Regions from separate parts of the Pseudoalteromonas sp. SS15 genome, predicted to be linked through region 2. Evidence: riboswitches for the same ligand, from Rfam matches in the RefSeq annotation. Region 2 holds a riboswitch; the other holds the start of a gene.
The links. Region 2 has a riboswitch for cobalamin ahead of AAEU28_RS18460 (TonB-dependent receptor domain-containing protein). Riboswitches for the same ligand answer to the same signal wherever they lie in the genome.
Positions count from the first base shown of each region.

Region 1: linked by a shared signal. The riboswitch ahead of AAEU28_RS06165 (ABC transporter ATP-binding protein) and the one ahead of AAEU28_RS18460 (TonB-dependent receptor domain-containing protein) in region 2 are both predicted to bind cobalamin.

Region 1 covers NZ_JBMMUD010000002.1:413,180-416,597, forward strand. Annotated here, with positions in the region: gene cobT (nicotinate-nucleotide--dimethylbenzimidazole phosphoribosyltransferase) at 1-12, opposite strand, end outside; gene AAEU28_RS06160 (FecCD family ABC transporter permease) at 16-993, opposite strand; gene AAEU28_RS06165 (ABC transporter ATP-binding protein) at 1,002-1,817, opposite strand; cobalamin riboswitch at 1,904-2,025, opposite strand; gene AAEU28_RS06170 (histidine phosphatase family protein) at 2,037-2,639, opposite strand; gene nqrM ((Na+)-NQR maturation NqrM) at 2,707-2,919, opposite strand; gene AAEU28_RS06180 (FAD:protein FMN transferase) at 3,043-3,418, opposite strand, start outside.
Region 2 covers NZ_JBMMUD010000010.1:137,440-140,857, forward strand. Annotated here, with positions in the region: gene AAEU28_RS18445 (ketopantoate reductase family protein) at 1-593, opposite strand, end outside; gene AAEU28_RS18450 (VanZ family protein) at 586-936, opposite strand; gene AAEU28_RS18455 (YajQ family cyclic di-GMP-binding protein) at 1,113-1,595, shown strand; cobalamin riboswitch at 1,676-1,870, shown strand; gene AAEU28_RS18460 (TonB-dependent receptor domain-containing protein) at 1,908-3,418, shown strand, end outside.

The sequences.
Region 1 (3,418 bases), on a different contig from region 2:
AACTGAGAACATACGCTAAGGCCTTTTTTGTTTGAGAGTCAGTAAAGTTAAAAAGAACACACTGCCTATCGCAGCAGTGATAACACCAATCGGAAGCTCTTGATTATCAAGAATAGTACGGGCAAATAGATCTACCCATATCATCATCAACCCACCACTTAAAGCAGTACACAACAGGCCAATTGAAGTTGCCTGTGAAATGAAAAAACGTACCAAATGCGGGATCATTAACCCGACAAAGCCAATGCCACCGCACATAGCAACCAATACAGCGGTCAGCAATGAGCTCAATAGCAACATGCCTAAACGTAACTTAGCCACCTGAATACCTAAGGTCGCAGCGCTTTCGTCACCCAGTAATAATGCGTTTAAACCTCGCCTAAACAACAGCATACAAGCCATACACAGTAATACAATTGAACAGGGCAACCACAACCATTGCCAATCAGCACGACTAAAGCTACCTAAGTTCCAAAACATAATGGCACTCACTGCTTGTGGATCACTCCAATACAACAGCAAACTGGTAAATGCACTAAATAAGAAAGACAAGGCGACACCGGCGAGTAACATCGCTTCTACCTGCCTCGCCCTTTGTCCATAGGCAATCAGCAACAATAAGGTCATTGCCAACGCACTGCCTAAAAACGCCGCCCCTGACATCGCCCAGCCAGCTGTGATGCCAGTAAATGTAATGAGTAACACGACGCCAAATGACGCGCCTGATGAAATACCAAATAGATAGGGATCTGCCAAAGGATTACGGGTCACTGTTTGCAAAATAATGCCCGCCAACGCCAAACCACTGCCAGCAACAAATGCCAAAATCACTCTGGGAATACGCAGTTCCATAACAATTTTTTGCTCAAAGGCATTAGCATCATAAGCAAATAAAGTTTGCCAAACAGCACTCGCATTAATATCAATCGCGCCATGCTTAATAGCAACTAAAGCACTAAAAAAGCAGCTTAAAAGCAAAATTAACAGCGACATAAGCGGCTTCATAGTTGATACCCAAAGTGGTAGCGGATATGAGGAATATGGGTTTTGTCTCTATACGGGCAAGGTACTTGCGAGACCTCAGCACAGACATCAAATACATCACTGAGCAGTTGCGCATCTAGCACATCGCTTGGCGCTCCACTTTTATATAACTCACCCTGTTGTAGCACCAGCAGGCTATCACTCATAGCTGCCGCAAGATTTAAATCATGGAAAGAAGCGATCACTGTGATCCCCATTGCTTTGGCAAGCTCCATAATTTGTATTTGGTATTTCACATCCAAGTGACTGGTTGGTTCATCCATGATCAATAGCCTAGGTTTTTGTGCCATGGCTTTAGCGATCAATGCCCTTTGTTTTTCACCACCAGAAAGGTGAGCAAATGCCTCGTTGATTTTGTGTGCCAGACCAACCTGTTCAATAGACTTTGCGATTAGTTCATGATCGGCTTTATTTAATGGTGAAAATAAACTTTTATGAGGTGTTACACCCATTGCAACCACATCATAAAGCGATAGATTAAAATGCTCAGGCATTTCTTGCAGAACCACTGCAACTTGCTGGGCATATTCGTTATGCGAGAAGCTTGAAATCGCTTTGTTAAAAAGGGTTATTTGTCCGTTTGAAGGGATAAAAAAACGGTAAAGGCAACGAAGCAGCGATGATTTACCAGCCCCATTAGGACCCAATAAACCAATAAACTGCCCTTCAGTTACATCGAAAGAGATGTTTTGTAATATTTGATGGTTATCTAGCACCAAATCTAAGTTTGAAACTTGCAGAGCAAATTCAGAGTGCTGACAAGCTGATTGCATTCGTACCCTTACTAACTGTTGGGCAGACACAAACGCACAGTCCTAACCGAATTACGGCTAAAATTGTGTGCTCTTGAGTACGCCCGCTCAAGAGGATTTTTCTGACCTTGGTATCTGACTTTGTGCATTTTAATGCACTTCACAGTTGCGGGGACAGTTAAGCAGTTTCAGCTTATTCCCAAGATTAATCAGAAAAACCGTATTATGAAGTCTAGATGGCTAAAACACAACTTTAGGCCACGGCTTATGTGCTTCATCAAAGTAAACTTCTATCTTCACCAATGTAGCATAGCCAACTTCTAAACTATTAATAGAGGACAGAGAATCTAAAGGTAAGTTAAGGACTTCAGCTAAAATTTGTTTGATCACACCGGCATGAGTCACCACTAGGTTGTGTGTTGTATGCCGGGTTGATAGTTCTGTCTCCCACCATTGTCTGACACGATACCTAAACGCGTAAAGGGACTCTCCATTTGGCGGCGTATGTTGCCAAGGTGCCTGCCAAAATTCACCTATACTTGGATTCTTTGTGTTCTCCCAAAGCCACTCATAAGTTCGACCATCCCAATACCCAAAATCCATTTCTTGAAGCTGCTTTGCTATTACTAGTGGTAAGCTTGCTTGCCTAGATTGCTTTTTCGCAAAACTCAGACAACGCTGCATTGGGGAAGAAATACAGGTATCAAATTGAACTGTTTTTGGTAAAGCAGATTCCATTGCTGCTAACCCTAGCTCAGACACTGCAACGTCAGTTTGAGAACCAGTTAGAATGCCAGTAGTAACTGGTTTCCCGTGCCTTAGGAAATACCAAGTTTTAGTCATTTTAGCCTCAGATCAAAAATGCGAGCTTTTGCTCGCATTTAATTCTAGAAAACTTGCTTAGTTTAACTTAAAGAATCTGATTCTCTTTCCAAGCTTGTTCTTTTGCCATACGCTTTTTACGTCGGTCACAGGGATCATCGCAATCACATGACTTTTCAATACCAACCGCGCCTAAACCGCCACAGCTGCTTGCCATAGATTTCTTTTGCACGATTACACCGACAGCCATGGCTGCAACAATTAAAATAAGTAACCCAAAAGTTAGGAAAAATAGTGACATGCACAGGCCCCTTAAAAACAGTTTAACGGCTCAGTATATCTGAACCAAATGACGGCATTTAAACAGCCGTCATTATAACGCGCTTAGTGTACTATTTCGACTAATTAATCAAAATTGCCTTATTTACAAATAAGGCGCAAAAGCCGGGCTTGAATAGGTCACTAACCCTTCATTACTTTTACTAATTAAATATACAGCTAAATTGTGCTCTTCTGCGTAAGCTTTTGCTCGTTCTGTGCCCATGACAGTCAGTGCTGTGGCCAAGCCATCAGCAGTCATTGCAGAAGGATGTAAAACCGTCACTGATACTAAATCGTGCTTAACTGGTTTACCTGTCGCAGGATCAATCAAGTGCGTATAAGTCTCGCCATCCATTTCATAGAAAATACGGTAATCGCCTGAAGTTGCCATGCCCATATTACCTAGCTCAGCAAGTAACCGATGAACTTCACGTTTACCAATCGGTGCATCAGGTTGTTCAATAGCTATACGCCATGGT
Region 2 (3,418 bases):
TGATGCAAAGCGGTGAGTGGATTAATGGCAATATTTACCATCAGCTTTTGCCAGCGCAGCAATGTGATGTCGTTATGAATGGCGCTGGCGGAAATACTTTCAGCAAATACTGCTTCATAAAAAGTATCAATGTTATTTTCAGCTTCGGTATTACAAGCACCTAAATAGGTAGCACCAATACCTGTTTGAACCACTGTTTTGCTCGACGCTTTAAGTGCTCCGCGTGAGGTACTCATAAAGTATAGGCTTTGAGCCTTACTGAGTTGCGACGTGATCTCTGCCAAATCGGTAATACCATTGTGACTGATAATTACCTTTGCTTCTGGCGTTAGAAGAGGCTGAATGACATTGAACGCATCAACGAGTTGGTACGCTTTAACGCAGATAAAGCAAATTGAGATGGGATCTTGTGAGGTTAAACTTGTGATATCAACTATGTTGGCAGTGATTGGAGTGACGGTTTCGTCTTCTTGATAATAAAAAGTGTCGTTTTGTTTATTTCGAGTCAGTAGTGTAATTTCATGATACTGACTTAAATGAAACGCGAAACTTAAGCCAACAGCACCAGCACCTAAAACATGAATATTAGCCATGCTTACGAACTCGCCATTCTCGCCATGCGAAATAACTTAAATAGTAGCTGGCAGCACCTGCTACATCAGCAACAAAATCACCAACAGAAGCTTGCCTATGAGGCAGGGTATCTTGCATGTATTCAATGCCAATTCCGTAAGCGGTTAGTAAACAAAGCTGAAGCCAGATAGGAATGCGAATGGCGTGATGCATAATAAAGGCAAGCACAAAAAAAATACCAAAATGTGCAATTTTATCAGCATGCTCAAATCGAATGCCTGAATGCTGGATCTCTTTAGCAAATAAAACAGTACAAATACTTAAAGTGAGTAGTAATAAAATTTGGTAAATACGCCGAGTCACAAAACTTCCTATATCTCTATGTAGGCAAAGTAGAGCCAGTATATCACCGAAAAATGGATGGTGGGTGAATATACGAAAGTGCTCTGTAAATAGATGTTATCAGGCGAGATAAATTTATTCACCGAGTCGGTTTTTGCTTGTTATAATCAGGCCATAATATGATTAGGAGATAGATAATGCCATCATTTGACATTGTGTCTGAAATTGAAATGACAGAAGCGAAGAACGCGGTAGATAATGCGAACCGTGAACTTGAAACCCGTTATGACTTCCGTGGTGTTGATGCATCAATTGAGTTAGTAAACGAAACGATCAACCTGAAAGCTGAAGCTGAGCAGCAAGTGATGCAGTTGTTCGATATCATTGCAGCGAAAGCGTCAAAGCGTGGCTTAGATGTTTCAAGCCTTGAGCTTAAAGATATTGAGCGCTCTGGTAAGTATGTGTCACGTAAAGTTGCCCTAAAGCAGGGGATTGATAAAGACATGGCGAAGAAAATCGTTAAACTTATCAAAGACTCAAAAATCAAAGTGCAAGCTTCTATTCAAGGTGAAGAAGTGCGCGTAACAGGTAAAAAACGCGACGATTTACAAGAAGTAATGCAGTTGATCCGTACTGGTGAACTTGGTCAGCCTTTCCAGTTTAAAAACTTCCGCGATTAATTCAATAATTCAAAATTAAAGGGCGCTCATGCCCTTTAGATTTCTAGACGTCCATTGCCTTTTTTATAATATTTGTGCACAATAGCGTCTCTTTTCAAGGTGCTCGATTTGTGGTGGGTAACACCAAAATACCTTTGAATTAAATCGAGATAATCGGGAAGTTGGTGAATATACTCAGGAAAGTATGTAGTCCAACACTGCCCCCGCAACGGTGATGCAGATATCTGCTCTGATAAATGCAAAGTCCGGAGACCGGCCTTGAGCTAATTTACTTGTTGTTACTTGTGCGGTGGGCGCAAGTTTGGAATTATTATGCTTAAAAAATCTTTGCTTGGTGCTGCCGTTGCTGCTGCACTGTCTTTTTCTGTGTCTGCTGAGCAGGCTCAACCTATCGAACGTATCACGGTTACCGCGAATAAATTCTCTCAATCTATTGATAGCGCACTTGCGACAGTGAGTGTTATTGATAGAGCTCAAATTGAGCAATCAAATGTCAGAGATCTTCCGTCTCTATTAAATACATTATCAGGTGTCGATATTGTTCGTAATGGTGGCTACGGGCAAAAAGTGAGTGTGTTTGTACGTGGTGCAGCCACCAAACATACACTTGTATTAGTAGATGGTGTGCGTATCAGCGATGCGAACTCTGGCGATGTGTCTTTTACTAACATTCCTGTAAATAGTATTGAGCGTATTGAGGTAGTTAAAGGCGCTCGCGCTGCAATTTATGGCTCTGATGCCATTGCTGGTGTGATCAACATTATTACGCGTGAAGCTCAACAGCATCAAGTAAACGTGACAACGGGTGCGCATAACTATTTTAATCTACAAGGTACGACTAAATTTAGTCGTGATAACTTAGATGTGAGCGTTAACTTTGGTTTTGAGCGCACTGATGGTTATGACGTAATTGCCAAAGATCCAGAAGCGATAATCGGAAAAGATCATGATCAGGATGGCTACCTAAATCGCAACTTAGGCGTTAATTTAAACTACGATGCTGATCAGTTTGGTGTATTTAACGTCATTGGCCAGTTCAGCAGCGGTCAAGCAGATTATGATAATGCTTGGGGCAACGATGCGTATAACTTCGAAAACTTTACGAGTAAGTTAGGCTGGGAAAAGAAAACAGCACAATTTACTCACACTGCTGCAATTAGTCTTTCGCAAGAAGAAAACACACAAACGGGCACTGATGCTGAAGATGTCTACAGTACAGAACGAACAGAATTAGAGTACCGAACTCTATATACTCTTAATGATGAGGTGCAATTAACAGCTGGTGCGAATCTGTTAGATGAAGATTTAAGTGGTTCTAGTGCTTCATTCTCTGAAACGTCTCGTGATAATCAAGCTGTTTTTGTCGGTGGCTTTTATGATGACGGCAAGTTTTTAGCAAGCTTAGTTACGCGTTCTGACGACTACGATTTTCATGGTCGAGCAAACACCTATAGTAGTGCTTTTGGTATCAAAGCGAATAAGTATGTGAGCATGCACTTCAACCACGGAACAGCATTTAGAGCGCCTTCTTTAACTAATGCTTTTGTGAAAGGCAGCCCTTGGTATCTACCAAACCTAAATATTAAACCAGAAGAAGCAACTAACAATGAGCTTGGTTTGAGTGTAACAACTGACTCTGTTCGTTATGAATTTGCGATTTTTAGTAATCAGATTGATAACTTAATCTCTAATCAATATGACGCAGATACAGGCAAATATATTCCTTACAATGTTGACAGTGCAACTATGAAAGGTGCTGAGCTGAGCTTAACGACTTCGACATATGGTTTTGATCACAACGTCAACTTAACCTTCTTAGATGC